3 regions of the Glaciecola petra genome follow, and region 3 is predicted to be linked to each of the others. Evidence: predicted binding sites of a transcription regulator. Region 3 holds the regulator's gene; each other region holds the start of a gene.
What was found. The regulator sigma-54, encoded in region 3, starts transcription at its own class of promoters, with help from an activator protein. The targets are predictions, from matches to a motif close to GTTGGCACGNNNNTNGNNT.

Region 1 (10,481 bases), on a different contig from region 3:
CGCGCAGACATATGATACGACGGCACTTTTTTTGTATGTACGCGACTGCCATCAACAATAAAATCTAAATCTAGCTCTGTAGGCTCTCTATCAGGCAGCACTACATAGCTAGTTCCTTCTCTAACTGTTGGCACATGTTCGCTAAGGGCTAACTCTTTGCGAAAAGTCATGCCTATTTCGTGGTTACCCGCTGGTAGAGATAGTGTATAACTATGTCGATGTATATCTAAACGGTCGACTTCATTATTTGTGTTTGCATTGATAAATCCAGCTATTTCATACTTGCCGGCAATAGGCGCATAAAAATCAACACTACCGCCGCCTCTCGAATCTAAGGGCAAGTCGTCGTGCATACGAAGATTGAAAGAAGGAACGCCACTATTTTTTACCGGCCCGTCTTTGGGTATAAGATAATTTTTTTTACTCGCCGTATCGCCAACTACCCCTGTTGCTTGGCGGCTAAGCTTGCCGGCAATTGATATATACCTTTCTAGTAGGGTCGTTGATACACCTAATACATCGGCGTTATTATCAAACCCATAGCCCGAATCATCGCCCGGTAAACTCTGGCTAATATCGATGTCTAAGGCGAGTAAATCTCTGACCGAATTAGCATATTCATTGCGATTCAATCGCCTAATGGTAGCTCGACCTGGATTGGGGTTTTGCTCGCTGTAGTGGTCTAAAGAAGTCTCAAGCCAATATAACAATGAAGCTTTCTTTTGGGTATCTAAAGGTTTTTTATCAGCTGGAGGCATATCGCCCAAGGCTACAGATTTTAATATTGCTTCCCAGAGGTGTTGATTTTTTCCCTGTTCAATATCGTTGACATCGATATCACTTACCGACCAATTAGTAGTAAAATCATAATCATTGTGGCAACTATCGCAACGATCTTGGATTGTATTGTCGACGATAACTTTTAGTGCATTCTGAGACGGCAGTGTTGAAAGCACACTTGGACTAAAGCCCAATAACAATGCATAACACATAACAGCAAATATAAAGCCCAATATCGAACTTGGATTAGACCAATTTGGTGAAACATTAAGGGGCATTTGCACTCTCTTTGCGCAATTACGCGATAAATATTGAAGATAACGCGCAAATACTGATTTAATACTAGAAACGAGCAATTATTGCGCCAAGCTTAAAATCAACGAATACCTGTGCAACTCATTTGAACAGTGGTCTAGCCTAAAATAATGTAAATTCGCATTCTATACTCAACGCAAGGCTATTAATTCCGCAGTATCATCAGCTTTGCTTGCACTTGTATTGGTTTCACCTAATAAGCAAGTAGTTTTGATTAATGTTATGCGCGCTCTTAGCTCATCATTATATTTCCCCGACGCGATTTTAGCCCTATTCGTATATTCACCCGCGATCAAATTGAACACAATAGAAGTTGGCAGTACACTTGCAACGCCATTAGCAAACTCTTCTGTACTAGAAATCCTGTTTGCTTCTAACTCTTGTATTTGCTCATTGGCAGTGTCGCAATTAATGCTATTGTCCAAATGAGCATTCAACTGCTCATAACGAGTATTTGCTGACGCACAACCGCCAACGATAGCGCATGCGGTCATCATAATTGCTATTTTGCTGCAAGGTGTTTTTAAAGTGCTTTTTTTATTTACCATTTGCTTCTCCGGGAATACACGAACAGATTCAAAGTCATAGAGCTGGACCCATACAAATAGATAATAATTCCCGTTGTGATAGATTTGTGTTTATATTGTGATTAACTTGCCTGAAAAGAAGCTGATTGGGATATAAAAGGGAGCGTTTGGCGCACGCACCCAAAATGTTTTCAAAAGCAATAATCAATAAGAATAAAAAAGTATGCAAGAAAACAAACTATACGACCAACTGTGGCACGAAAATGCACTCAAATTGAAGCAAAACATGCTCGAATTTGACCCATATTTAATGGGTAAACCAGACTCACGTATGGGTATAAGTTTAATACTGCGACTAAATGAAAATCCTACCCTAATGTCTAACATTAAAGAGTTTTATCAAACGTTTCATCAGCTTGATCCTAACCAACATATGTCTCAAACAGAGAGTTTGCACGTAACTCTATTGTCGTTAGTGACATGTCGAGAGCATTTTGAATTTAATGTTTTTAACTTAAACCAGTATGTTCAAGTCATACAAAGTGCCATTAACGATGCAATAAAAACGACTCAAAAAACCGAAGCCATTAACATTATGTTTAAAGGAATAACGATTTCCTCAAGCTGTATTTTATTGCGTGGTTTTGCAATGAACGATTTGTTAGCTGAGGTAAGAAAAAATTTGAGAATACACTTTAATGCTAGCGACTTAGAACACACAATCGACAGTCGTTATAGCATTCAAAGCGCACATTGCACCATGGTGAGATTTAAACAACCAACACGACTACCAATAAAGCTATACAAATTAATTAAACAAAATATCGATACTGACTTTGGCGAAGTGGAGTCTACGTATTGTGATTTAGTAATTAACGATTGGTACCACACAAAAGAAAAATCCACACTATTAGCTCGCTTCCCACTTTGTTAGAGATTAAAATAGATATCGAGTAAGTTTTTTACATTGACAAAGATATTATTTTTGATTGAAAGCCAAAAGATACTTTTCAAGTGTGTATTTTTTTGTATACTGAAGGTAGTGCAGTATTTAAGTCATGAAACATGAACTAAAATTGTGTTTTTAAAGCACTTTTTGTCAAATTTGCAAGATATGACGGATTTTAAAAACATTAAATATAAAAAAACGCTTTTTAATATAAATCGTTTTGAGAGGCAAGTACTACACAAAACCCATTGATTACAAAGTAGAAGAGAAAAATGCAAACCCCTAATATATTGATAGTAGAAGACGAAATCGTCACACGTACAACACTTAAAAGTCTATTTGAAGCAGAAGGATATAATGTCTTTGAAGCCGAAAATGGCGAAGAAATGCATGACTTCTTCGAAAATAACCAAATTGATATCGTAATTATGGATATCAATCTCCCCGGTAAAAACGGTTTGATACTAGCACGCGAAGTGCGTAATCGTAAAAATGTGGGTTTAATTTTCTTAACTGGCCGCGATAATGACGTTGATCGAATCCTTGGGTTAGAAATTGGTGCAGACGATTACTTAACTAAACCGTTTAACCCTCGTGAATTAACAATACGCGCGCGCAACTTACTGTCAAGAACAACAAATGCTGCTGAAGATGATGATTTGCCGAGCAAGGTCAAGTTTAATGGTTGGACGCTTGATGGGGATTCTCGTAGCCTTATCTCACCAACGTCCAACGAATTCAGATTACCACGTAGCGAATTTAGAGCTTTACACTTATTTTTAAGTAATCCAGGTAAAATACTTACACGTGAACAACTAATCATGGAAATGACTGGACGTGAATTAAGACCTAATGACAGAACTGTCGACGTTACGATTAGACGCATTAGAAAGCACTTTGAGTCTGAACCAAATGACGAAGAATTGATTGTGACTATCCATGGTGAAGGTTATCGGTTTTGTGGGTCAGTAGACTAACAAATACCATACGTAGCTAAAAAAAGTAAAAACGGCCGCTAATTTTTTAGCGGCCGTTTTGCGTTGAATCAGTATAAGAAGAAGATTAACTTCCTGCTATTTGCATGTTCTCAATTAATATAGACCCCGTTTGCAAAGCCCCTCTGGTTTCTTTTTGTTTCCCTATTGCCACGATGTTTTTGAACATATCTCGTAAATTGCCTGCTATTGTAATTTCATGCACGGGGTACTTAATTTTGCCATTTTCGACCCAAAAACCAGCGGCACCACGAGAATAATCGCCATTTACGATATTAACGCCTTGTCCCATTATTTCAGTCACCAACAAACCTGTTCCCATGGTAGCTAAGAGTTCACTATCTGATTGGCCAGTATCTGTCACGAGACAATTATGTATACCACCAGCATGGCCATTGGAGCGCAAACCTAACTTGCGACCAGAATAACTGGTTAATAAGTAGTGCTGCAACACCCCATTTTCGATAATATCGAGGTCTTTTGTTTGCACCCCTTCGTTATCAAAACTACTACTGGCTAAGCCTTGTTTGATATATGGCCGCTCCATAATACTCAACCATTCTGGAAACAATTGTTGGCCTTTACAATCTAGTAAAAAACTAGATTTACGATACAAACTACCTCCACTAATTGCTCCTATCAAATGACCAAATATACCCGACGCAATGTCACGATGGAATATAACAGGCGCTTTGGTAGTTGACATTTTTTGTGCCCCGAGGCGAGAAATTGTTTGCTTGGCAGCATCGATACCAACCTGTTTTGGGGTGTCTAGCATATTCGGCAATCGAGATACGGTATAAGCATAATCTCGTTGCATGTCGTCTTCTTTTTCTCCAATCAATACACAACTAAGGCTGTACCGTGTGCTGGGATATCCTGCATTTATGCCATGACTATTACCGTATACCTTCATGCCAATATTGGCGTTATACGACGCACCATCTGAATTAATAATGCTTGAAGAATAATCTAAACCTGCTGATTCGCATGCAAGTGCCTGCTCAATGCCTTGTTCAACATCTAGAGCTTGCGGGTGATATAAATCTAAATCAGGAAATTCTGTGGCAATTAGGTCCTTGTCAGCAATACCTGCACATTCATCATCGCTAGTATATTTGGCAATTTCTATTGCTTTGCTCACCGTGAGTTTAAGTGCTTCTGGTGATAGATCAGCAGTCGATGCACTGCCCTTTTTATTACCAACAAACACAACGATGCCTAATCCACCATCATTAGTAAATTCAATATTTTCGACTTCTTTTAGGCGCGTGCTTACGGCAATTCCTTGTACTTTAGACATACTCGCTTCGGCCGCCGTTGCACCGAGTTGTTTGGCATATTTTAAAGTATCGTCAACAACATTTTTAATATCATTTAGTTGTTGTTGCTTTTGTTGATCTAACTGTTGTTCTTTATCATCAGTAGAGGACATAAAATAAGTTTCGCTATTAAATTGGTCTTGCTATGGCTACAATTCATATAGTTTACCATTAATCAGACGAAATACGGTATATGCGCAATCAATCGACAGAAAATAAAGTCGCAAGTAATATTGCTAACGAGCAAGAATTTGAGAGCAAGACTCAACAAAAGCAAGCGGCTGAAAGACTAAAAAAATTGGGACTAGCCTTGGTAGATTTAACCAAAGGTGAACGTGAAAAGATGCCATTAGACGACGAACTACTTGGTATTATTGAGCTAGCAACTAAAATCAACAGAAAAAAAGATGGCTTTCGTCGCCAACTACAACTAATAGGTAAAAAGCTTAGAGCAAGGGACGTTGCGCCAATTGAAGACTCCCTGCAACGACTTAGAACTTCGCATTCAGACGCAAACAGGCATTTTCACAACCTAGAGCGACTGCGAGATGATATTGTTGCAAAAGGTAACGATGGCATTAACGACGCTGTTGCAGAATATCCTCAATTAGAACGACAAAAACTGAGGCAATTATTGCGCTTGGTACAAAAACAAGAAAAAGAAAATAAACCACCTGCCGCGGCAAGAGAGATATTTCAATACTTAAAACAAGAAATACCTGAGAGGTAGTGCTCGTTAGCACTACGCAGTTCATCGCTGTATACAGCCGCGGTGTCATTAGTGCCCGCTCTGTCTAAGCTCCCAAAACAACACAAGGTATTACTACTCGCCCGGATATGCTAGGCCCCACTGCTCTCTTATTTCATCCATTATCTTCATTACTCGCAAAGTACTGTCTGCCGAGTGGATATCGCTTTTGCAGTTATCATTTAGGAGAAAATCCGTCATATGTGCAATTTCAAAACTAAAGTTACTTCCATCTTCAAAATCAAAGTTGCAGGTTTCAGCAGACTCACCTTCTGTATTGATTTCAAATGTTTTTGCACCTAAAAAGAAGGGAATTCGGATAAAACCCTTGTCACCCATAATAGTTGCTTCTGTTGGACCACTCATTTTAAAGCCAGCTGACAATTGCGCTGTTTTACCTCCTTCATATTCCAAGGTGTAGAACGAATTTTCATCCACTCCGGTCTTTGTCATTATTACTGAGCTCTTAATCTTTTTTGGTGTTTGTGCAAATACAATGTCAGCTATAGTGATAGGGTAAATACCTAGATCTAACAAAGCACCGCCTGCCAATTTTTTGTTCTTTAAACGATGCGTATCTGGTAAGTCTCGATTAAGGCTGAAGTTAGCATGCACACTCAATACTTCACCAATCCGGCCGCTGCTCAGGAGCTGTTGAAAAGAACGAATTGCAGGTAAAAAACGAGTCCATACGGCCTCAACCAACATAAGATTATTGCTCGCTGCTAAGTCAAATGCTTGCTTTGCTTGTTTGGCGTTTAAGGTTAAAGGCTTTTCGCACAAAACATGTTTTCCATGTTGTAGACACATCATTATCTGTTCAAAATGAAAATTATGAGTTGTAGCTATATAAACCGCGCGAATATTGCGCTCAGCTAACATACTGTTGTAGTCACCAAAAGCCGATTTGATATCATGATCTAGTGCAAATTGCTGGGCTCTTTCTAGATGGGACGCTGCACATGCCACAACATTAGCAGCTTCGACTTTTTGTATAGATTGCATGAAGGTTTTAGCAATATGACCGCATCCGAGTACAGCCCAATTAATCTGTTGCATTGGTATCCTTTAAAGATTGATTACATGCAATCCTTCGCTTGCTTCACAAACGTAAATGTCGGCGTTTAAAGAAAAATTGGCATGATAGTGAGTGTCGACCGCGCTAATCACTTTATCAACATCATCATGTTCACACAAGCAAACAATCGCCCCACCAAAACCACCGCCGGTTTGTCTAGCTACACCTCTCACATGTGTTTGCTCAGGCTGAGAATTATTCCCTGAATCACTGTGTTGGTCTCGTAGTGCATTGTTGCAAATATCTACTAGACCGTCGGTCGCAGCAACTGTTATTTCAAAGTCGCATTTAAGCGAAATATGTGCTTCAGCCATTATCTTGTACAAGTTTTGTAAATCATTTTTCTCAAGCGCGTCAGCAGCGGCTACAACACGCGCATTTTCTGAAATGATATGTTTAGCGCGCCTGAAAGTAACGTCGTCAAGCTTGTCTTTAACAGCGTCTAACATTTGCATTGTCGCGTCGCGTAATTTAGGTACTTGCATTGTTTTAGCTGCTAGTTCGCAGGCCAAGCGGCGCTGGTTGTACTCGCTGTCAGCCAATTTACGTGGGTAATTAGAATTTATCACCATTAAAGTTAAATTAGACGGTAAAGGCACGGCACGGGTAGTTAAATCTCGGCAGTCAATCATCATTGCATGATTGTATTTAGCTTTGGCAGATATTAACTGGTCCATTATTCCGCATTGGCAATCAATAAAGTTGTTTTCGGCGGCTTGACCGACTCTGGCAATATCTTGCTCGCTTAAACCCAAGGCTGACAAATGATTCAATAGGCCAGCAAAAGCAACCTCCAACGCTGCTGATGAAGACAACCCACTTCCTTGTGGCACATCTGAAGTAATTAAAATATTACAACCTTTTAAAGCATAACCAGCCTTTTTAAGTTCGTTAACAACACCTCTAAGATAATTTCCCCAAGCTAATTGCCCTGGTACAAGTTCATGAGAAATATAAAACTGCTCATTCTCGCCAGGATATTGTACCGAATAGGCGTTAACTAAATCGTCGTCGCGCACACTGCAAAGTATTTTGGTATCAAACTGCAAAGCACAAGGCATCACAAAACCGTCGTTATAATCGGTATGTTCACCAATAATGTTTACCCGTCCCGGGGAGGTAGCTAAGGCGGTCGGAGCGGCGCCAAATAATTTTATAAATTCAGAAGATAAGGCTAAATCAACCATGTTAGCTTTCCTGTTTGTAATGGACTGTGCTGGCATCACGTAAAATCGTAGCTGCTTGCTCTGGAGTCAGATCACGCTGGCTTTCTGCCATCATTTCATAACCGACCATGTGTTTCTTGACCGACGCAGAGCGCAATAAAGGGGGAAAAAAATGAGCATGTAATACCCAATGTGATTTATCTTCAAGGTCGGCAGGCGCATTATGCCATCCCATAGAATAAGGGAAACTGCATTTAAAGATATTGTCATATTTAATAGTGAGCACACTCAATGATTCTGCTAATGTTTGCATTTGCGTTTGCTCCAAACTTGTAAAATCTGCGATATCAAATTTAGGCAAAATCAAGGTTTCAAATGGCCACTTAGCCCAATAAGGCACCAATACTATCCAATCGCTGTTTTCATATACAATACGAATTTTGTCTTTTAATTCTTGGCGTAGATAGTCTTTTAACAGGGGTCTACCATGCTCACTGAAATAAGCTTGTTGCTTTTTATTTTCTTTCTCAATTTCTGTGGAATAATGCTGGTGAGCCCAAATTTGACCATGCGGGTGAGGCTGCGAACAGCCCATTATTTCGCCCTTATTCTCAAAAATATGCACACAGCTAAATTCTGCGCTTAATGCGCTATATTCTTTTTTCCAGGTCTGCACAACAGGCACAATTTCTGACACCGGCAATTGAGCTAGGGTTTTATTGTGTTTGGGTGAAAAACAAATGACTTTGGCCATGCCCGTAGCTTCTTGACTTTCAAACAGTGGGTGTTCGTGATCATCGTTTACTCGATATTCAGTAAGCGCGCCAAAGTCATTAGTAAATACATAGGTATCTTGATAGTCCGGATTGCTTGCTCCGTTTACACGGTCATTCCGGGGACAAAGTGGACACTCACCCTCATGCACGGGTAAGGCTTGTTCGTTGGCTTGCTCAGTAGCTCCATGCCAAGGTCTATTATTGCGATGTGGAGAGACTAAAATCCATTCATCATTTAATTGGTTTTTACGACGATGTGAAGCTGGTTTTTGCATTACCCTTGCCTACTATTTACTGAATAATTTTTCTAAACTAAAAAAGAAAAGGTCACTTAAAATATTATTTATATGATAATATCTAAATTGTACTAATTTTCCAATCTTTTAAGCTCTTAAGATTATCATAAGCCAATAGATATGTGACTTTTATAATGCCTTAAACAATAAAAAAATACTCGATTTTTGTTATCGCTATGTTAACATCCATACGAAATAGCGTAAAAATCGTATCATTTATACGATAAATAAGCCCTTAAAATAAGAAGAACAACTATGTCTGACAATACCATTCAAATTGGCGTGTTTTTATTCGTCACTATTTTAATTGCCTTTTTGACTTACTTGCATTGCCGAGGCAAAGGGCATAGCCAAGCAAACCAAACAAAAGAATACTTTTTAGCGGGTGGTGGTCTAGCTTGGTATTTTGTTGCAGGTTCTATCACACTCACTAATTTAAGCACTGACCAATTAGTAGGAATGAACGGTAACCAAATGGCTTTATTGGCACTTTGGGAATTTTCTGCAGTAGTTGGTCTTATTGTTTTAGCAAAAGTGTTTTTACCAATATATTATCGATTTAATTGCACTACAACTACCGAACTACTAGAGCTGAGATACCATAATAAGCACATCCGTGCCGTCATCAGTATGTTATTCTTTTTAGGTAGTGCGCTTATTTTCTGCCCCGCTGTTATATATAGCGGCGCTTTGTTTATGCAGAAAATGTTCAATATAGATACGCAGTTTGTCAATATTTCGATAGGTTCTAGTGCTTTTGCTATCGATTTAATGATTATTTATATCGCTCTAATTTTTGGCATTATTGGTGCCCTCTATGCAATTTTTGGTGGCTTGAGAGCCGTCGCCGTATCTGATACTTATTCTGGTGTCATACTGCTAGTAATGGCACTCGTGGTTGTATTTTTAGCCTTACAAGCTGTCGATTTTAGTTTTGAAGGTATACCGGCTGAACGCTTAACCTTAATCGGCGATGACGACTCGCCTATTCCTTGGCATACCTTATTGACTGGCATGATTTTTATTCAAATGTTTTATTGGGGTACGAATCAAGTTATCACACAGAGAGCGATGGCAGCACCGAACATTAAAGAGGCCCAAAAAGGCGTGTTTGCCGCGGCTGGCATTCGGATATTAATTGTACCGGCTATTATCGTAATTCCTGGTATTGTGTCATACAAACTTTATGGCGATATTGGTGATGCAGCATACGGAACAATTGTAGGTGATTTATTGCCTACTTATTTAAGTGGTGTATTTGCAGCAGCTATGGCCGCAGCAGTATTAACTACCTTTAATAGTAACTTAAATTCCGCTACTGCATTATATGTGTGTGACGTACATCAAGCATATTTTAACAAAAAACCAAACGTACCAAAACTAAGTGGATTTGTAACCGCGTTAATGACTATTGTCGCGCTTATATTGGTGGTGGTTTATGCACAAGCAGAGAGCATTATTAATTTGATTCAGCAGTTATATGGTTTATTAAGTATGCCAATTTTGTCGGTATTTATTTTAGGCTTAGC
Region 2 (10,481 bases), on a different contig from region 3:
TGGGTTTTAACTAACTGACTGTTGTTATGTTGTGCACCCGATTGCATACTCTTGGCTGTTTTCATGGCCGATTGGAAGTCTATGTCCCTTGTTTTATACCCAGGAGTATTTGCATTGGCCAAATTACCTGAGATTACTTCCATACGCTGACTACGAACCTTTAAAGCGTCGTGATGGACATTTACCAGTCTGTCTAAATCGATTGCCATGTTAAGCACCTTGCACTAACTATTAATCTGCATTTGTATTCGCCCAGCTATTTTGCTTTACGAATGAATATGCATTCTTCACAGGACCTATGAGCAAGTGCTGTGCCATTTTCAAAAAAAATCAGTAAATGGGGTCTAAAGGAGGAAGGAAATAAGGCAGGAATACTAGCTAAAGCCTTGAATAATATAGGCCTTTTCTTTCTGAGTTCATGGTAAACTCTCGTTCTGCACCACCAATCGTTTCGGCGGCTCCTAACATTAATGCTGCATTTGTAGACATGCAAGCGGCAAACTTTAGCAGTATGTCGGTTTTTTGTTTGCCGTTAAAATAAATGAGGACGTTACGACAAAAAATAACATCAAACTTACCTAATGCTTTGAAAGATGAGAGCAGGTTGACCTGTTCGAATCTAACCATGCTTTTAATAGTCGCATTGACCTGCATGTGCTTATCGTCAATTTTTTCAAAAAACGCTTGCCGATAATATGCGGGTAATCCTCTACTTAGGGCCATTTCATGATAACTACCGATTTTAGCTTGTGTCAGTACACGTTTGTTAAAATCACTCGCCACAATTTCGACATTTCTAAATCGACCTGGGTTATTTTTTTGGTAATTTGCGATCGTCATTGCAATTGAATAAGGCTCTTGACCGGTAGAGCATGCACTGCTCCAAACTCTCAGTGTATTTTGACTGTCACTCAATCGAGGCAAAATATTGTCTTGTAATAAGTCAAATGGATAGGCGTCTCTAAACCAAAATGTTTCGTTGGTTGTCATTAACTCAAGACTTTCATTCGTTAATGCGATGTCGCTTTGTTGAATCAATTTACTAATAAGGGCATCATAATCAGCACAATTTGAATTCTTCAATAAACCACTTAAGCGGCTTTTCACTAAATATTGCCGATTATTACCAAGCACAATGCCTAATTTTTTTTGCAGAAAATCAGCAAAAAGAGCATAGCTTTTGGGTGATAATGGCGTATCCAATGTATTTATTACTCTATAATATCAGGTGTCTTTAATAACCATTTTTGCACTGCAGCGGTTAATTCATCTGGATGGAATTTGGCAATAAAATCATCTGCGCCTACTTTTGTTACCATTGCCTGATTAAATACTCCACTAAGCGAAGTATGCAAAACAACTTTCAGCTTTTTTAATTCAGGTGTGTTCTTGATTTCTGCTGTTAAGGTATATCCATCCATTTCTGGCATTTCAATATCAGACACTAATAAACCGACGGTATCTGTTACATCACCAGTTTCTGCCGCGATTTCTTTTAAACGCTCAAGGGCTTCTAAACCATTTTTTGCTAGTTCCATTTTCATACCAAGAGTAGACAGCGCTTTTTTAACCTGATTTCTAGCAACAGAAGAATCGTCAGCTATAAAAATGAGTTTTTCGGTATTGTCACCAACATTAATATTATCGGTAATTTCACTACTTACTTCGGTATTAAGGGGAGATATCTCGTTTAAGATTTTTTCAACATCCAATATTTCGATCAATTCGTCTTCAACCTCTGTGACAGCTGTCAAGTAACTGGCTTTGCCAGTACCTTTTGGAGGTGGAAGTATTGCATCCCAATTAGTATTAATGATTCGTTCGACCGAACTAACTAAAAATCCCTGCACAGATCGATTATATTCTGCGATGATAATAAAGGCGGTTTGCAGATTCTCGATCGGCTCGTCACCGGTTGCCATTGATAAATCGATAACAGAAATAGTTTGACCTCGAATATGTGCGACCCCTCTCACATAAGGGTTAAGCTTAGGAATGGAAGTGAGCTCTGGGCATTGCAATACCTCTCGCACTTTAAAAACATTAATACCAAAACGTTGCCTAGAGCTCAATTTAAACAGGAGTAACTCCAACCTATTTTGCCCTACGAGCTGAGTACGTTGATTAACTGAATCTAAAATACCTGACATGACCTTCCACCTTTTTTCGGCATGAATGTTGCTGTACTTACCTTTAAGTACACTCTTTGTCATCTATGGGCCTGAACATTTTAGGAAAACGCCAAAGTAATGACGTTAAAATCCAAACTAGATGATAAATCGACTGATAGAAAAGGAAATACGCATGTATTCTAACAAGTCCCTAACCTTATCGGCTAAAAAGGCCATACTCTTTACGTCTTTTTTTATTTGTTTTTTTGCCAACGCAAGTGGCAAAAAACATGCTGAACTTGAGGCCACAGTTAAGCAATACTTAAATGAACAAACAGCCTCTTACCAAAGTGATCAGATAAAAATTAATGTTAGGCCTATCGACAAGCGGATTGAAATACCGGATTGCAATGTTCCTATCAAAGCAAGTTCAGCAGGCCTGCAAGCAAATCAAAGCAATATTTCTGTAAAACTTTCTTGCGCATCCAACAATTGGTATTTATTCACAAATGCTACCGTCGCGATTGTGGAAAAAGTAGTTGTGAGTGCTGATAATTTAAATCCAGGTACTTTATTGGCAGCTAATAACCTAAAAATTATTGAAATAGACAAAAATAAACTACGTGGCCCTACTTTCAGCAAAAAAGAAGACATCGTAGGAGCAAGGGTAAAGCGCAGAATGCGCGAAGGCAATATTATAGACGGTCGAATGTTATGTTACGTATGCAAAGGCGACAGAATTACAATTGCTGCCATTAGCGGCGGTTTGTCGCTCCGAGTTTATGGTGTAGCGCTTCAGGACGGTACTCTCGGCGATACTATTCAGGTAAAAAATACTTCATCCGATAAAACAGTATACGGAAGGGTTACGAGTACCAGTGAAGTATCGGTTAATATCTAATGTTGGTATGAAGGTTGCTTTAGTCGATAGTAGCGAGGATTTACATGGTGTTTAGTAAGCAAAAAGTTCCGATTTATAGTCAGAAGTCTACTCTTCAAATTATAAGCGGCATTTTTCTGACATTATTTACGAATAACACTAAAGAATCGTGACAAAGGGTCGATACCCTGCATAGAGGTAATTCAATTGGTAGGAATGTATGTCAATTAATAATGTAAACAATACAAATAAAACACAGCTAGATGCCGCTAAATTAGGGCAGCAAGCTCAAAGTCAACCTGGAAGAGTAACTAGTGAAGCAGGGGCAAATAGCAGCGGCCAAGCACCTGTTAAACAGGACTCTGTTTCATTAACTCAATCTGCTCAGCAGTTGGCTAATGTCCAGAAAAAAGGATCTGAAGCGCCGGTTAATCAAGAAAAAGTTGACCGGATAAAACAAGCGATAGCGAACGGTGAGTATCAGGTAAACCCTGAAACACTTGCTAAAAAGATTGCCGCTTTAGAGTCTCAAATATTTGGCGTGAAAGTATAAACTATGACAACAAGTCTTGAAAATGCAATTTCAAAACAGCTTGAGCTTCTTAAAAGCTTAAAAGGGCTGCTTGAAAAAGAGCTACATCTCATAAGCTCTCGCGAACCTGAGACCTTGATGCAGTTACTAAACGAAAAGCAAGTCTTGCTAGACAATATTGAGTCGCAAGACTCAGCAGTCGAAACACTATACAAGCGCGCTGAGAGTGCTGGTGCCGTCAGTGAAAACTGCGAACCTATGCTAGACGAATGCAAGCAAGTTATGTTTGAGTGCAAATATCTAACGCAAATCAATGCAAAATCTGTTGAGCAGGGGCAGCTAAGGCTGGTTCATTTGCGTAATTTGATGATGGAATTACGAGCGAAAGAATCGATGACCTACGACCGCTCTGGCAGAGCTTCTGGCAATAGTTCTACTAAAGGCATAAGCGCATAACGTTCAAAGTCTTTTTTTATATAAAACATAAATCCTTACCAAAAAAAATCACGCATTAAGCGTGATTTTTTGGTATTTATTGGTCAAATATACATAAGCGTGTGTACTATTATTAATAGTACGAAATCTTTCTTATTCGTTTAGGTTGAGCGGTTGATAAATATATCGCGTGTACTTTTTCCATATCTAGTTCAAGCTCAGTTGCGTAAGTGTCATCACCTACAGGATATGTTTTCACTACTCTTGCGCCTCTAATTACCCCTTCAACAGAAGACTTTAAGGCATTATTTGTTAATACTAAATTTGCCAGCTCTTGCTGACCGTCAACTTTTTGTCCATACACCTGCTCAGCAAGTTCTCTGTATGCATCTAATTTAGATGCTTTTATTGCCATCAGTCGCTTACTAGCAGCATCGCTTGCGATTTGCGCATTAATTGGGGCATAACCAACTGCGTTAAGCACTGGATAATTTTCTGGCTCTATGGTCTCCCATTCAACATGCTTTGTAATTAAACTCTCACAAGCACCCAAGGTGAGACCCAGCAATAACACACTCGCTTTAGCCATTTGATTGCCTGGGCGAGACAACACACTACGTTTGTTTTTTTGCATAAAAAATACCTTAAGATTGTAATCATGAGATTAGTTCTAATAAATGTTTAGCAAGTCATGTGCCACAAGCATCACAATTAAAAACAAAGCTCATTCAGCAAGACTATTTGGCACACAACTTGAATACACTGGAGTAAATAAGCAGTCAGCTAAATAAACCCTTACTAGAGGCGGTATATGAAAATAATTGAAGCACACCATCAACATGGACCAATACTGCTCAAACCTTTTTTTCTAAACATATTAGTAGGGTGTTTCTCTTTTATTAGACTCAGTGTTATTAGCTGTGGACTGTTGTTGATTGCATCGACCAGCAACGCAGCGTGGTTTTCAGCAACGGGGCAAGCAGTCGTAGTTAATGGAAATAAAGAGGCCGCGCGCAAAGAAGCCACCGAAGAAGCGATTAAACAGGCACTTTTGTTTGCAGGTGCTTCAGTTAGAAGTGTGTCTCAAATGACGAATGGTTTACTAATGGACGAACACTTAGAAATACGTGCTAATGGCGAAGTGAATACCATTCAATTAATCGACGAAGTTTATCAGGATGGACTTGTGACAGTTTCTATTAGAGCTGACATATTTGCACAAGATGCTCAATGCAGTGCAGCTGACTATACAAAAAAGATTGCGACGACCTATTTTCCGGTTCAGTTTCAAGCTCAGGCTGCCGATGGACAAATTCAAGATATCGGAAAAGTCACAGCGCTCAAACTACAATCCCTCATAGACAAAATTACCACAAGTGTTGAAATAACTCACGTTGCGCCTTACGTATTTGATTGGCATATGGCAAATGTACCAAGAGAATCTCAGGCCTTAGCGAATAAAACAAATACTCAGTACATTGTCAATGTGGTGCTTAACGATATTTCGGTAGACCGATATGAAAGAGCTGGTTTTAATCCCTTTAAAACTGAAAACAGCATCCGTAGTTTCGACTTTACACTTAGTTTAGTTGACGGCGCTACTGGTGAAGAACTATATAGACAAAGCTATGAAAGCAAAGCGCCTTGGGATTTTCAATTTACCGATAGCATAGACGTTGCTTCAGATAAATTTTGGCGTAGTCAATATGGCAAAAATATCAAAACTATGCTCCAACAAGGTGTAACCGATTTAGAAGAGTTTGCAATCTGTCAACCAACCATGGGACGAGTTTTAGCCGTAGCAAATAATCAGTTGCAAATAAACCTAGGGCGTTCTCACCAAGTACAACAGGGTGATCAACTGACCTTGTTCAATGTGAAACAAATAACCGACAATTTTGGCCAAGAATATCGCCAATTTGTACTGCACCCCACCACACTTGTAGTCAGACAAGTATATAACGACACCGCCACTGTTGAGGCTGCTGACAGGAGCCTATTAGGCGACGTGCAACCCAACGATTATGTAGCTCGGCAATAAAAACTAACTCTGATTAATTACACTACCTGAGTTTTTATTAATTTGGCGTTTGAAGTATATTATTTCTGCTATTGTTTATCTGTTGATTGCGCGTTACATTATATACATGACATACAGGTGTGAAACACGCAAATTAAATTGCATACTATTGCGTGCGTAGTTAAGGAGTTTTTTAATGTCGGTGCAATTTAATAAAGGTTATCTTCACCGCTACGGCGCGTTATTCATAATCTTAATTATACTGTTTGACTTATTCTTCATCATTGGTAGCTTCAAGGGAGTGCTTTATTTTCTTGAAATTGAAGAAACAAATGACTACTTGTTTACCCTCGCTTTAACCCTTATTATTTTCCTTACTTTCGCCATGAGTTTGTCTTTTTACCGCTCATTCAGGACAACCCCTATACTTTCAGAAATTGGCGAACTATTCTTATATTGGGGCAGTACCTTTGTTAGCATAAGCACACTAGTCTACTTATTTGAACAAAAAATGCCGGTTTCTTCTGACATTTTGGTGCTTTGGTTCTCTGTAAGTTTTGTTTGCTTGGCAATTTCCAGATTTGTTTTAAGAACGGTCGCATATTCACTGCGTAAAGTTGGACACAATTTTCGCAGAGTCGCCATTGTTGGGCATACTGAAATTGGTGAAAGCTTGTTTAAATCTATCCAATCAAATAAATGGATGGGCTTGCATTTTGTTGGCTTTTTTGACGCTCGAAATACGAAACGTGACGCGAGACTTGACCAGTCATTTTCACATGAACAATTTGAAGTACTATTATCAAAAATAGCGCGCAACGAAGTCGACATTGTTTATATCACGCTCCCCATGAGTGCACAAAAACGTATCCAAATGTTTATCGACCAATTATCTCAAACAAATGTAGCTATCTATTATGCACCTGATTTTTACTCGTTTGATTTACTAAGAGCAAGTTGGGATAGTATAGACGGTCAACCTCTAGTCAGTATTATTGAAACTCCGCTTCTAGGCGACAATAACCTTATAAAAAGACTAATGGATATCTTCATTTCTAGCGCTATTTTATTGGTAATTGGTTTACCACTTCTATTGTTTGCAATCTTGATTAAAATGGATTCAAAAGGTCCAATTATTTATAAGCAAAAACGCTACGGTCTAGACGGGAAGAGTTTTATCATCTATAAATTCCGCACTATGCAATCTAACCCAGAAGACCAAGTATTTAAACAAGCTCAAAAGAATGATAGTAGAATAACTAAACACGGCAAGTGGATGCGCAAATATTCGGTGGATGAGCTCCCTCAGTTTATAAATGTTTTACAAGGCAGGATGTCGATTGTTGGGCCTAGGCCCCATCCTTTAGCACTTGACGACGAACATCAAGCTCTTATTCGTCGATACAATTTACGTTTTAAAGTCAAACCTGGAATTACTGGCTGGGCACAAGTGAATGGTTATCGAGGTGAAACAAAAACCTTAGAATGTATGAACAACCGTATTAGATACGATCTTGAATACATAAATAAATGGTCAGTATATTTTGACATTAAAATTATTCTTTTGACATTTAAATCGGTGATTAAGCCTGTGAATGCTTTTTAATATTTTAACTATTTATAAAAACTTTATTGAGAAAATTCATGAAACGAAAGCACATTTTAGTAACTGTTACGCTGGTGCTAATTAGTGCACTTGCTTTTTACTTTGTAGTAGGAAGCAGTGATTTAGAAACGCAACAAGAAGATTTATCTGATCTAGTTAAGGATGTACCAACAAAAGATGTGGCATTGGCCACAAAGGCTCCAAAAGAAAGTATTCAGGTAAATGAAAGCGCTGCAGAACTAAACCATTTACAAGCGCAAATAGATGCTATTTCTAATTCATTTATAGAGATGAACAAATATCCGCCCTATTCCCTTCCCATTCAAAACACATATATTTTTAATGGCGAACAAACCACACAAGCCAATGCTGCTTCTATTCCCTATAAGGACCAATTTGGAAGTGAGATAGTTGTTTCAGCAATGCTCGACAAGAAAGTATATTTTTATGGCGATACACTGCAAGCCCAAGTCGATGTTAGTGGCCTAAATGGCACGAACGAGATACAAATTTTTGGTCAGTTAGTAAATATTGAGACACAAAAAACGTACAATGTTTCCTTTGTTAAAAACGGAAATCAAGCACTAACATCCTTTGGCCTTTCTCAAGATCTTGCTGAATTTGACAATCACTTTCTAAAGGGTGAAATATCATTAAATATCAATGCTAAAATAAATGGCGAAGTTTTCCCTAATGCACTAGTATTTCGCTATACCCAAGCGTCAGCTACGCTTATAGATGTTGGTAACGCAAATCCAAATGAAGAACACCTTGATATTCCTTTAATTTTCGACGTTGAAGAGCCAGGGTACTATTTTGTGAGCGCCTTGTTGATAGACGCAAAATCTAAACGTGCACTCATTAATCTACAAGGAGAAAGTAGGTTGACGTCAATCAATAACGAATTAGTGCTTAAGGCTCACATTGGCGCACTTAAAGCGAGTAATTCAGAAGGTCCCTATGAACTAGTGGGCTTCACAATAAAACGCGGCGCCGAAGAAAACGAAAATTTTGATGTGCCAGGAACCAGTCGTTCAAGTACGTACAAAGTTTCTGGATATCAGTTTGACCGCTATATCGACATAGAATATAAAAACCAACTCGTAAACGAAAGAGCAAACTTTTTAAAGCGCCTTGGGGGCAACTAACATGAAAATAAAAACAATATCGCGTCAATTATTAATCGCTTTACTATGCATATTCAGTGCAACTTCATATGCTGAATTAGCGGGTAAACCTGTGATTTTAGTCCATGGTTTCGACAGTGAAGACCTAAGTAATCCAACCAATTCTGATTCCGTTTTATTAAGACGGTCTGAAGATTATTTTAATGATTTTTGGACGAGCAGAGCTGATAGACATTTTTACTGGTCCAGTAGTGAGCGTGTCTCGGGTAAGATTAAAAACCAAATGCGCAGGCATTTCCAAGAGATAGAAGAGAGTGGTTTATGTCAAGAGGGGTGTGTCTTTGTCACTCACTCAACTGGGGACCTAGTCCTTAGAGACGCAATATCACGTTTGGGTCAGTGGGACATTAATCCTAATAGAGTAAAAATTCTAACCGTGCTAGACATGGCTGGAGCAGGTGGCGGTACTGAACTTGCCGATTTAGCCTTAGTTGTTTCATACGGCACATTTATCTTGCCACTTCCTGTAACAGCCGCTGTTTCTTTATACATTGGCTTTATACCAACACCCAATAATTTGGGCGTATTACATGACCTAAGACCATCTAACGCTAGAGATATCGCGCAACAGGCTCAAGCCATACCTCGACTGCGATTTGTTGGAACGGGCGAAGGTGCAGGAGATGGGTTTTTGAGAGGTTTGGGAGACGGCGTAGTGCCGCTGCATAGCGCTTGTGGCGCAAGCAGTCAACAAACAATATACAGCTGCGCGTCTGAGTTAACAAATTATGGCGTAATCTTAACCAATACGAATGCGCCAGATATTGGTCCAAGTGGTTTTTTGTTCAATCATTTTCCTGTGCTAATGGGCGAAAGAGTTGACCATAGCCAAGTGATTAACGCTGACCGCGTGGGCGGGTTTTATGTTCCTGTAGTCAACAACGTCGATATTAATGGCTTTGACGTTAACTTTAATGAAGCCGTCAACGTGTTTGACTTTTCACAAGGATTAGGCGTACGCTATTTGGTAAATAGTGATGAAAAACCAATGTCACAGCACGTGTTTGATACGTTAAACCAAACAGCTGATGTAAATTAAAATGTCTTAGACCATATATCTAGGCTAATAAAATTAAGAGAGATATTTATGAACAAACTTCGTTTCGCTATGATTCTTTTACTACTTATTAGCGCTAATACATTTGCCAATATTGCTGGGAAACCAGTGATATTGGTGCATGGCTTCGACACTGATGAATTAGCAAACCCTGCGTCTTCAGAGCAAGTTTTACTTGAGCGCTCAATCGCCTACTTTGGAGAGTTCTGGAGTGACAAAGCAAGTAAGCACTTCTATTGGCCAAGCAGTGAACGAGTCGCAGGTGAAATTAAAAATCAATTTAGACGTCATTTTGAAGATATTAGTCAAAGTGGACTTTGCCAAGAGGGCTGTATTTTTGTTACCCACTCAGCAGGTGATTTAGTTCTTAGGGATGCCATATCTAGGCTCGGTCAATGGGGTATTAGTGGTAATAGGGTAAAAATATTACTGGTATTAGATATGGCTGGAGCAGGTGGTGGCACTGAACTAGCAGACGCTGCTACTACCGTTGCACTAGGTCAATCAACTAACCCCATTTTGAGCTTTGTGGTTTCCTTGTTTTTAGGCTTTACCCCAACCCCAGCAACGCTAGGCGTTATAAATGATTTACGACCTGTTGATGCCAGAAATATCGCTCAACAAGCACAAACAGTTCCTCGCTTGCGCTTTGT
Region 3 (10,481 bases):
AAAGCCGCATGATACGCGTATTTAACGAACTGTTCGCCAATGATATTTTGGTTGATGAAAGCATTGAAAATGAGCCACAAGCGATGAGCCCTGTAGTAATTGGTAAAGTGGAAAAAGATGTTTTGGATGCTGACCTATTGACCATGCTTGTTGAAACTATTGGTGAAGGTATGATTGCGGCTAGCCTACAGGTCTTTGAACAAAAAATACCCGAATATATGGAACTATTAAATGTCGCTTTAGCCGCCGACGACAAAGATGAAGTATGTTCTCAGGCACACAAAATTAAAGGAGCTGCAGGGTCGGTTGGCTTATCGCGAGTGCAGTCGACGGCGAATTCTATTCAACAAGGTGATCACCCCGCGTGGTGGGAAAATGTGCATGAGTGGGTTGAACAACTTAACCAAGCAATAGATCAAGACGTACTTGCCTTACACGAGTGGATTAATCAGAATAAAATTGAAGATTAAATTAGAAATAGGGTGGCGGTGCCTAAAAAGGCAAAAATACCGACGACATCGGTAATAGTGGTTAGGATAACGCTACCCGCTAGCGCAGGATCTATCTTCATTCTTTTCATAATAATTGGCAGAGTTGCTCCTGCTAACCCCGCTGCAATCATATTCATCATCATGGCAAATGCAATGACCGCTCCCAGCATATAATCCTGTTTCCAAATAGCAATAACAGAAGCTATAAGTGCTGCCCAAATGAGTCCATTAAAAAAGCCGATGGCTAACTCTTTTCTTACTAACCAAATAGAGTTTGTAGTGGAAACGTGACCCAAAGCCATGCCTCTTATGACTAGTGTTAAGGTTTGGTTGCCGGCGACGCCACCCATACTAGGCACGATTGTATTGAGTATTGCTAAAACAGCTAATTGACTTAGCGTTGCCTCAAACATATCACTTACCGCGGCAGCCAAAAGGGCGGTTATCAAATTTACCCCTAACCAAACAGAACGGCGTTTAGTCGATTGACCTACTGGCGCAAACGTATCTTCTTCGTCATCTAAACCAGCCATGCTCATCATTGAGTGTTCTGCGTCTTCGCGGATGATGTCTACAACATCATCTATGGTGATTCGGCCTTGCAAAATACCCTCATTGTTTACAACTGGTGCTGATAACCAATCGTAGCGTTCAAACATGCTAGCAACTTCGCTTTCTTGCATGTCTACTTTTATAGAAATAGGTTCATCATCCATAATTTCTTCAACACTCACATCGGGGCTTGAGGTGAGTAGTCGAGCTAAAGAAACGGTTCCGATTAATAAGTCTTGGCGATTGACTACATATAAGGTATCGGTGTTTTCCGGTAACTCCGACTTTAAACGAAGATATCGAATGACAACATCAACCGACACCTCGTGCCTAAGAGTAATCGTGTCGGTATTCATAATGAAACCAGCAGTTTCTTCGCCGTACGACAAGGCTTTTTCAGCACGCAAACGGTCTTGAGTGTCCATAGACTTAAGAATACTGTTGAGTACATCTTCGGGTAGGGTACTGAGAGTCTCTGCTAAGTCATCAGTATCCATGTCTTCAAGGGCATCGACCACACTTGAAGGCATCATTTTGCCAATAATGCCGTTTCTTACGTCTTCACTGAGCTCTTCTAGCACATCAGAATGAAAATCTGCATCTAGCATTTGCCATAAATCATCACGTGTTTTAGTGACTGAAGATTCAAGCAACAATGCAACATCGCCAGCAGGAATATCGTGCAGGAGCTTGCGCACTCGCACGAATGCACCAGCGTTTAGATACCTGTTGATAGATAACAAGCGTGTTTGTGTATCTGAATTGTCGATAATTTCTGACATTGGATTAAACCCAACAGTAACCATAAACATGGAAATTTGGCTAAATAGTATAACACTAAGTCGTCAATAATTCAGTGAATTCTTGTTAATTCAGTGGCTTATTCACCTTCGTCGAATTTATTGGCGATTAGATTTTCGATTTCAGACATTGCGTTTTCAGCATCCACCCCACTGCATTCAACCGTTACTTGTTTACCTTTTCCACTGCCCAGCATCAATAAAGCAATCACACTATTTGCCGGTGCTGCTTGGTCATCTTGCGAAATAATAATGTCACTTTGATACTTTGAAGCAAGTTCCACGAGTTTAGTGGCTGCTCTCGCATGCAAACCAAGCTTATTGAGAATGGTTAAGGTTTTAGTAATCTTCACGCTTTTTGTCACATTTTTAGTCGTTATTATTGATAGGTTTAAAATTGCTTACAGTGGTATCGTCATTAAGCAGATTTTGAGTACTAGGCGTGTTTTCTATTTTGGGTGTAATTCGTTTTAATTCTCTGTGCTTAACTTGTGCATCACCATGACTATTTTTAAAAGCTTCATAGAGGGCCTGTGCCACATAAACTGACCTATGTTGCCCACCCGTACATCCAATAGCAATAGTGACATAGCTTCTGTTATTGCGCTCCAAATGTGGTAGCCAAGTTGTGACAAAGCTTTGTACTTGCCAAATGAGCTTCATTACCAGGGGTTGCCCAGATAAAAATAGCTCGACGGGTCCATCTAAGCCGGTTAAAGGGCGTAAGTCAGGTTCCCAATGTGGATTGGGCAAAAAGCGGACATCAAATACATAGTCACTGTCTTTTGGCAGGCCATATTTAAATCCAAATGATTCGAATACAATGACCAAATCAGAGCTTTTTTTACCCAAAACACGTTCTCTAACTAGTTCGGCTAAATCGTGGACTGATAATTGATCAGTATTGATATGAAGGTCGGCTTTCTCAGCTACAGGAACCAGAATTTCTTGCTCGGCGCTAATAGCATCAATCAAGGAGTTACTTTGTTTAAAAAGAGGGTGTAGTCGCCGAGTTTCACTATAACGCTTAATCAGTACGTCATCGCTGGCGTCTAAAAATATAATAGTGATATCCCAAAATTCAGGGAGATATTCGAGTAACTCACTAATTTCATTTTCTGTTTCGGGCATGTTTCTAACATCAATACTAACCGCAACAAGCTCGTGCTGTTCAACTACTGTATGTGTTAGCGTGGGCAAGAGTGAAACCGGAATATTATCAACACAATAATAGCTCAAGTCTTCTAAAGCTCTTAAAGCGATTGACTTTCCAGAACCTGAACGCCCACTTATTATTAACAGTTTCATGATGTTTATTATGCCAAAGCTGCCACTATTTGGTTTTTAGTTTCTGCTTTTCGGATGGCTTTTACAATATCTTTATTACTTAATTTGCGCGCGATACCTGAAAGCGCTTGTAAATGTTGGTCTGTTTGCTCGTCTGGTACCAAGATAGCAAAGAAGATATCGACTGGATGACCATCTATGGCATCAAATTCAATTGGGTGATTGCTTGTCACAATTACAGCTATCATATTGGCCAGGCCTTTTATCCTGCCATGCGGTAACGCGATGCCATTGCCTATGCCAGTACTGCCCATTTTTTCGCGGCTAATTAAGCTACTTAACACTTCAAGTTGGTCTAATTCAGGAGATTGTTTCACAGCAATTTGAGAAATGATTTCAAAGATGCGTTTCTTACTGTTGCACTCAACCGAACATTGAGTCCGGTCGAGTGAAATGATGTCGTTTATTATCATTGATATTTCTTAACGATGGTTAGTATATCGTTTATTCTTAAAGGAGCTTAAAAGTATAGAGCTGGCATTTGAGTCGCTCTAGTTAATGTCGTTTTAACTTTTCTTTATGCTTAATAACCTGTCGGTCTAGCTTGTCTATCAAGCCGTCAATGGCTGCATACATATCGGTATGTTCATTGTTGGCGAAAACTTCACCACCGTTTAAATGCATTGTAGCTTCAGCTTTTTGACTCAATTTCTCGATGTTTAAAATTACATGTACGTTGTTGATATGATCAAAGTGCCTCTCTAATTTTTCAAACTTTGTATCAACATAGTTGCGTAATGAATCGGTGATTTCTACATGATGACCTGTCAGGTTAATTTGCATATAAATAATCCTCTTTTGCTCGTTTACACGAGACTTTTTCGCTGATTGGAAGGGGGAATGTTTAAAGACTCCCGATATTTTGCAATTGTTCGCCTAGCAACGTTTATGCCTTGCTCAGCGAGCATTTGTGCAATTTTGCTGTCACTTAATGGTTTATGGGATGGTTCGTCAGCGACCATTTTCTTAATAAAGGCTCTAATAGCAGTAGACGAACAGTTTTCACCTGAGTCTGTTGACACATGAGAAGAGAAAAAGTATTTCAGCTCAAATATTCCCCTAGGGGTATGCATATATTTTTGTGTGGTGACTCGAGAAATGGTCGACTCGTGCATATCTACCATTTCAGCAACATCATTGAGTACCATGGGCTGCATTTTTTCTGGACCTTGCTCAAAAAATTCTCGTTGCTTTGCGACAATACAATGCGACACTTTGAGTAATGTTTCGTTACGACTTTCTAAACTCTTTATAAACCATTTTGCCTCTTGTAAGTGAGACTTGATATATTGAGAATCGTTCGGATTTTTTGTCGTTTTTGACAACTGAGCGTAAGTTTCGTTTACGGATAAAGCCGGCAATGCTTCATTATTTAATTCTACCGTCCAAATTCCTTTTTTCTTGTAAACGTTGACATCGGGTATGACATATTCAGGTTCTCTCGCAGAAACAACGCTACCAGGACGGGGATTTAGGGTTTTTAGTAAACGCATGACTTCGCGTAATTGGTCTTCTTTAAGCCGTGTTTTACGCATCAACGTACGGTAGTCTTTGCTGCTAATTAAATCGCTATGTTCTTCAATTAAAGAGCGTGCTTGTTCCAACCATGGTGTATTCTCGTCAAACTGTTGCAATTGTACTAACAAGCATTCTTGTACCGAGCGAGCTGCAGCGCCTACTGGGTCAAAACGTTGAATTCGTTTGAGCACGCATTCTACTTCGTCAAGTTCAATTTCGGCGTCATCTAAGCTCTCTAGTATCTCTTCTGCACTCACTGTCAGGTAACCTGATTCATCCACTGAATCAATAATAGCGATGGCGATAGATTTATCTGTTTCACTAAAGTGGGTCATTTCTGTTTGCCACATTAGATGGTCTTGAATGCTCTCAACAGTTTCACCTTGATAAATAAAATCGTCATCGGGATTGGTGCCCACCATTTTAGTAGGCGCTGAACTGGAGCCTAGGTATTCGTCCCAAGAGGTATCTACTGGCAGGTCGTCGGGCAATTCTTTATTTTCTAAAGCCTCATGACTGTCCATTTGATCAGAGCCATCTTTCTCGCCATTGATTTGTGTTTCGGTATTTTCTGATGCACTTGCCGACGCGCCCGCTGTTTCAGAATCGGATTCGCTTTGGTTGCGGTCATCACGACTCTCGTTTTCGAGTGACTCTAACAAGGGGTTAGAATCGAGGGCTTCTTGAATTTCTTGTTGTAAGTCTAATGTGGAGAGTTGCAACAACTTAATCGCCTGCTGCAACTGTGGCGTCATTGTTAGCTGTTGACTAAATTTAAGCTGTAAAGAAGGTTTCATTACATTCCTATCACTACAAACGATTCACACATATTAGCTATAATCACCTATAAAATTAATTTGTTTAACAGTCTCGTATCGCCTTGCTTATTCTCAATATAACATATTCTTTTAATGTACTTATATTAAGTGTTCCTCAATTACTACATCGACAAACACCGTCCATTCTTTTGCATGATTATTTAAATAATCGAATAAAGTTTACTCAAAATAACTACAAAGAAAATTGCTCACCTAAGTATACATCTCTTACTGTTTGATTTGATAGTACTTCTTGCGCATTTCCAGAAGCAATTAATTCGCCATGACTAACAATATAGGCTGTTTCACATACATCTAGGGTTTCTTTGACATTATGGTCAGTGATCAGTACTCCTATACCGCGCTCTTTTAATTGGTATATTATCTTCTTTATATCATTTACAGAAATTGGGTCAACACCTGCAAATGGTTCGTCTAGTAAAATAAATTTAGGGTTGGCTGCAAGCGCTCTTGCTATTTCCACCCGTCTTCTTTCGCCACCAGACAAGCTCATGCCCAAATTATTACGTATATGATTGATATTAAAGTCGTCGAGTAATTCGTCGGCTATTTGTTCCCTCTGGTTATTTGAAATATCTTTGCGTGTTTGCAAAATAGCCATCAGGTTTTCATAAACACTCAATTTCCTAAAAATGGATGCTTCTTGTGGTAAATAACCAATACCTTGCCTGGCGCGTTCGTGCATTGGTTGCATGCTCACATTTATTTGATCTATAAAAATATTACCTTTGTCTAAGGGAACCAAGCCTACGATCATATAAAAGGTCGTTGTTTTACCCGCGCCATTAGGACCAAGTAAACCAACAATTTGGCCAGTGGAGACTTCAATACTAACGTCTCTAACGACTTGTCTCGATTTATATGATTTTGCTAAGTTTTTTGCGCAAAGTGTACTGTTCACGACTATTCGTCTTCCTCGTTTTCATTCTCTTTACTTTTATCTGAGGGTGTACTATTTGAAAATGCACCAGGGCTCAGTACAGTGGTAACTGGGCCGCTGCTATCTGCTGTACTAGATGCGAGAATTTGTTCCTTTGCCATATCAAAAACGATGGAATCACCAGTAACCTGAATTTCGTTTTGTACAATAGATGCCACACCTTTGAGTGATATTGTACGAGCTCCGACTTCGTATACTATTTCGTTAGCTCGTGCTTCAACCATAGTACCGTCTTCTAAGCGTTGTTTATAGCTGGCAGGGTTGCCGCTGGCCATAATGATTTCTTTGCCTTTACCGGCGGCCGCATCGGCTTCTACTCGTTGTGCCAATATTTCCAAGCTACCTTGTCTAATCACTACATTATCAATAAATATAGAGGTTTTCTTTTTGCCATCGAGTGTTTGACTATTCGATACTAAGGTAACAGGTAAGTTAAAGTCAGTACTGATGGCATCGACTTTTGAGGCTGTAGCACTTTCATCTTGAGCCGTGCTTTGTTGATTTTGCATGGCGTGCGCCACCTGAATTGAAGCTAACAAGACAGATGTCGCGATTATTTTACAAGCTAGGCTTAAATTGTGTTTGTACATGATCTTTTAACTCGTATTGTTGGGTTGTTAAATCCCCAAATAAACCGACACTTACTACAGAATAATCAAGTCCGCTTATTTCGACGATCTGATCGGACATTAAGGTCTTATTTTGCAAATTTATTTCTATATACTCGGTGTTGATTTCACGCACATACTCTTCGGTGCGCAGATTCACAATCTTAACATTCTTTTCTAACTGAATGCGATTATTGTCGTGCAAGGTTGCTTCATTGGCGGTTACTTGCCATGGCTCACCCGAATCTAAATAAAGCGTATAAACAGGGTTGGTGAACACGGCAAAGCCTAACTCTTCATAATGCTCCATTTGTTCTGCAGCCATTTGATGGCTTAGCTTACCCTCTTTGTCATACAATTTGCTATTTAAGTTCACTGCTTTGTAATTGGGAATAAGTGAACCATCTCTATTGTTTTCATTTAATGCGTCCTCTGGTTCCAATAGTGTGGGTAAATAAAGTGCTAACACCGCTGAGAAAATTAGCGCAATACTCCATCCTATTCGGTTCATAAGCTTGCACCATGACTAAATTCTAATTTGTTATTTACTTGCAAAAACAAATCACAAAACTCTCTAACTGCGCCCTTGCCACCGCCTAAACTTGTGATGTAGTTTGCTTCCCTTTTTACCATTGGGTGCGCATCATTTACGCTTGCTTTTATTGCACTGTGAGCAAATAAGCCTAAATCTGGCATATCATCGCCCATACTCGCTATTTGATAAGCTTTAAACCCACTTACTTCCATTAATTCAATCATTGCGGTATTTTTATCTTCGCGCCCCTGAATAATGTAATTCACGTTGAGTGATTGCATTCTCTTTTCGACAATGTTTGACTGTCGGCCAGTAATCACTGCCGTTTGGATGCCGCAACTTGCTAGGGCCTTTATGCCATATCCGTCTTTTGTATTAAATGCTTTGAGTTCTTCACCATTATTACCCATATAAATATTGCCGTCGCTGAAAACGCCGTCAACATCAAATACAACCAGTTTGATGGTTTTACACTTTTCAAAAACCGACGCAGAAACAGTGCCGTAGAGGGTTTTAATTTCAGACATTTACACTACCCCAGCTTTAAGCAGCATATACATATTAAGAGCGCCGATGGGCTGATTTTTTTGGTTTAATACAAACAAAGCGGCTATACGCTTATTTTGCATAAGATTAATTGCATCGATTGCTAAACTATTTTCTAGCAAACTAATACCGCCCTGAGTCATTACATCTCTCACTAAAGCGGTATGGATATCTATTTGTTTATCTAAAGTTCGGCGCAAGTCACCATCACTGAAGATGCCAATAAGTTTATTGTCGCCATCCACAATGCCAGTAATCCCTAGGCCTTTGGACGATATTTCCAGTAGGGCTTGCTTTAATGTGGCGCTGTCGTTAACAATAGGCATGTCTTTTCCGCTTACCATGACATCAGATACTTGCAATAAAAGACGTTTTCCAAGTGCTCCACCCGGGTGAGAAAAAGCGAAGTCCTGTGCAGTAAATCCCTTAGCTTCAAGTAATGCTATGGCAAGTGCATCACCAAGGACGAGCGTCGCGGTGGTACTGGTAGTGGGGGCTAAACCCAATGAGCATGCTTCTTTTTCAACATGTAAATTAAGCACAACTGCTGCAGCTTTGGCCAAGCTACTGGTCATATTATTACTGATTGCGACAATCGGCACGCCAATGCGTTTTATTGACGGTAATAAGCCTATTAACTCGCTCGTTTCGCCAGAATTAGAGATACCAATTAACACGTCATTTTGACTTAACATGCCAAAATCGCCATGGTTGGCTTCGCCTGGGTGCATAAAAAAAGCAGGAGTGCCCGTGCTAGCCAATGTTGCTGCAATTTTATTCGCAATATGACCTGATTTACCCATGCCACACACTACAACTTTTCCTTCGCAATTAAGCAGCAGTTCACATGCTTTTTCGAAGCTTTCATCGAGAGAGCTTGCAAGCGTTTGCAATCCTTTGACTTGAATATCGAATGTATGTTTTGCAGATTGTATATAAGTCATATCAATTCTTTACAGCTAAATTAGGTGAGTCGGGCCAATAACCTTAAACGACAATTTATTGCACCATATTAAAAATGGCTACATCCAAATAGCTAAACTAAAACAGCTAAACAAAATCAGGAAAACAACACAAATTGATAACCAATAAATATGCCTAATAAAATACTGGCTTCTATTCGATTAATGCGTCTAGTCCCTTTTAAGTTAAAACAAAAAATAAATAATAATATTGATAAGCCTAACATAACTAGCGAGTCTCTGTTAGCTGCATTGCCATCAATAACAGAAGGGTTTAATAAGCCAGGCATTGCTAGTACCGCTAAAATATTGAATATGTTTGAGCCAATGATATTTCCCAATGCGAGGTCATCTTCACCTTTTAAAACACCAGCAATACTTGCGGCTAACTCGGGCAAACTAGTACCAATTGCGATAATAGTTAAGCCAATGACAAGGTCGCTTATACCAAAGTGTCTGGCTATATGAACAGCAGATTCGACTAAAAAGTGAGCACTAAGTGGCAACAGAATAATGCCAACAATCACCCAAAAAATCGCGTTTGGCGTGGGTACATCACTAGGTACTTCAGTTTCAGTTTCGGCAATTAGAGGATCGTTTTTTTCCACTGTAAATGACAAAACTGCCATTCCGGCAATCACAAGCACAAAGAGGGTAATTAAAACAACCCCTTCAATTTTTGATAGGTGGCTGTCTGCTAAAAAATAAACGGCTATAAGCGTTACTATTAGCATAAGCGGCAGTTCGCGTTTCAAAGTAGAAGACGATACAAGCAAGGGTTTTATCAATACGGTTATGCCAAGCACTAGAGCGATATTAGTGATATTTGAGCCAAGTGCGTTGCCCACAGCAGTGTCGCTACTGCCTGCTAGTGAAGCCGTTGCAGCCACCACAATTTCAGGCGCGGAGGAGCCCATCGCGACAATAGTGAGGCCAATCATCATAGGTGCGACGCCAATATTCTTGGCTAAAGCTGAGGCACCATAAACAAAACGGTCTGCGCTCCAACTTAGAACGACTAAACCTACTACAAAAATGACAACATTAATCAATAACACAAAGGCTTCTTCTTCTATTAACAACTATAAGGTCGTTTTTCATGGGACAAAGGCACAACCCAATTTTTAATTGAGTTAATATATGCTGACCTTATAACTGGAGCAAATTCTAGCGATTTCAATAGAACAAATCACTTAAAACATAAAATAAATAAGATATATCCACAAAATGTACGTTTTGTTACTTTTTCTTACGTTAAAATCATTGAAAAGGGCTAAACTGTCACTATATTGGTCTGTCGGCATAGAATCGCCTAGTATGAATCTTAATCATTGAAAGTGAAA

Region 1: the regulator sigma-54 is predicted to act here: its motif matches at 1,131-1,149, upstream of RM552_RS14635 (DUF1592 domain-containing protein).
Region 2: the regulator sigma-54 is predicted to act here: its motif matches at 4,641-4,659, upstream of RM552_RS02825 (LPP20 family lipoprotein).

Annotation. Positions count from the first base shown of each region.
Region 1 covers NZ_JAVRHX010000005.1:50,349-60,829, reverse strand. Annotated here, with positions in the region: gene RM552_RS14635 (DUF1592 domain-containing protein) at 1-1,058, opposite strand, end outside; gene RM552_RS14630 (hypothetical protein) at 1,227-1,643, opposite strand; gene RM552_RS14625 (hypothetical protein) at 1,846-2,556, shown strand; gene arcA (two-component system response regulator ArcA) at 2,844-3,548, shown strand; gene pmbA (metalloprotease PmbA) at 3,634-5,001, opposite strand; gene yjgA (ribosome biogenesis factor YjgA) at 5,082-5,618, shown strand; gene RM552_RS14605 (Gfo/Idh/MocA family protein) at 5,712-6,695, opposite strand; gene galK (galactokinase) at 6,705-7,901, opposite strand; gene RM552_RS14595 (UDP-glucose--hexose-1-phosphate uridylyltransferase) at 7,903-8,931, opposite strand; gene RM552_RS14590 (SLC5 family protein) at 9,208-10,481, shown strand, end outside.
Region 2 covers NZ_JAVRHX010000001.1:636,150-646,630, reverse strand. Annotated here, with positions in the region: gene flgB (flagellar basal body rod protein FlgB) at 1-209, opposite strand, end outside; gene RM552_RS02850 (CheR family methyltransferase) at 379-1,203, opposite strand; gene RM552_RS02845 (chemotaxis protein CheV) at 1,212-2,150, opposite strand; gene flgA (flagellar basal body P-ring formation chaperone FlgA) at 2,305-3,012, shown strand; gene flgM (flagellar biosynthesis anti-sigma factor FlgM) at 3,212-3,544, shown strand; gene flgN (flagellar export chaperone FlgN) at 3,548-3,979, shown strand; gene RM552_RS02825 (LPP20 family lipoprotein) at 4,092-4,547, opposite strand; gene RM552_RS02820 (flagella assembly protein FlgT) at 4,770-5,999, shown strand; gene RM552_RS02815 (undecaprenyl-phosphate glucose phosphotransferase) at 6,175-7,584, shown strand; gene RM552_RS02810 (hypothetical protein) at 7,623-8,732, shown strand; gene RM552_RS02805 (hypothetical protein) at 8,734-9,810, shown strand; gene RM552_RS02800 (hypothetical protein) at 9,859-10,481, shown strand, end outside.
Region 3 covers NZ_JAVRHX010000004.1:273,807-284,287, reverse strand. Annotated here, with positions in the region: gene arcB (aerobic respiration two-component sensor histidine kinase ArcB) at 1-470, shown strand, start outside; gene mgtE (magnesium transporter) at 467-1,825, opposite strand; gene RM552_RS14180 (HPr family phosphocarrier protein) at 1,924-2,196, opposite strand; gene rapZ (RNase adapter RapZ) at 2,213-3,151, opposite strand; gene ptsN (PTS IIA-like nitrogen regulatory protein PtsN) at 3,160-3,603, opposite strand; gene hpf (ribosome hibernation promoting factor) at 3,686-3,973, opposite strand; gene RM552_RS14160 (RNA polymerase factor sigma-54) at 3,997-5,505, opposite strand; gene lptB (LPS export ABC transporter ATP-binding protein) at 5,720-6,448, opposite strand; gene lptA (lipopolysaccharide transport periplasmic protein LptA) at 6,451-6,996, opposite strand; gene lptC (LPS export ABC transporter periplasmic protein LptC) at 7,046-7,606, opposite strand; gene kdsC (3-deoxy-manno-octulosonate-8-phosphatase KdsC) at 7,603-8,157, opposite strand; gene RM552_RS14135 (KpsF/GutQ family sugar-phosphate isomerase) at 8,158-9,120, opposite strand; gene RM552_RS14130 (calcium/sodium antiporter) at 9,237-10,220, opposite strand.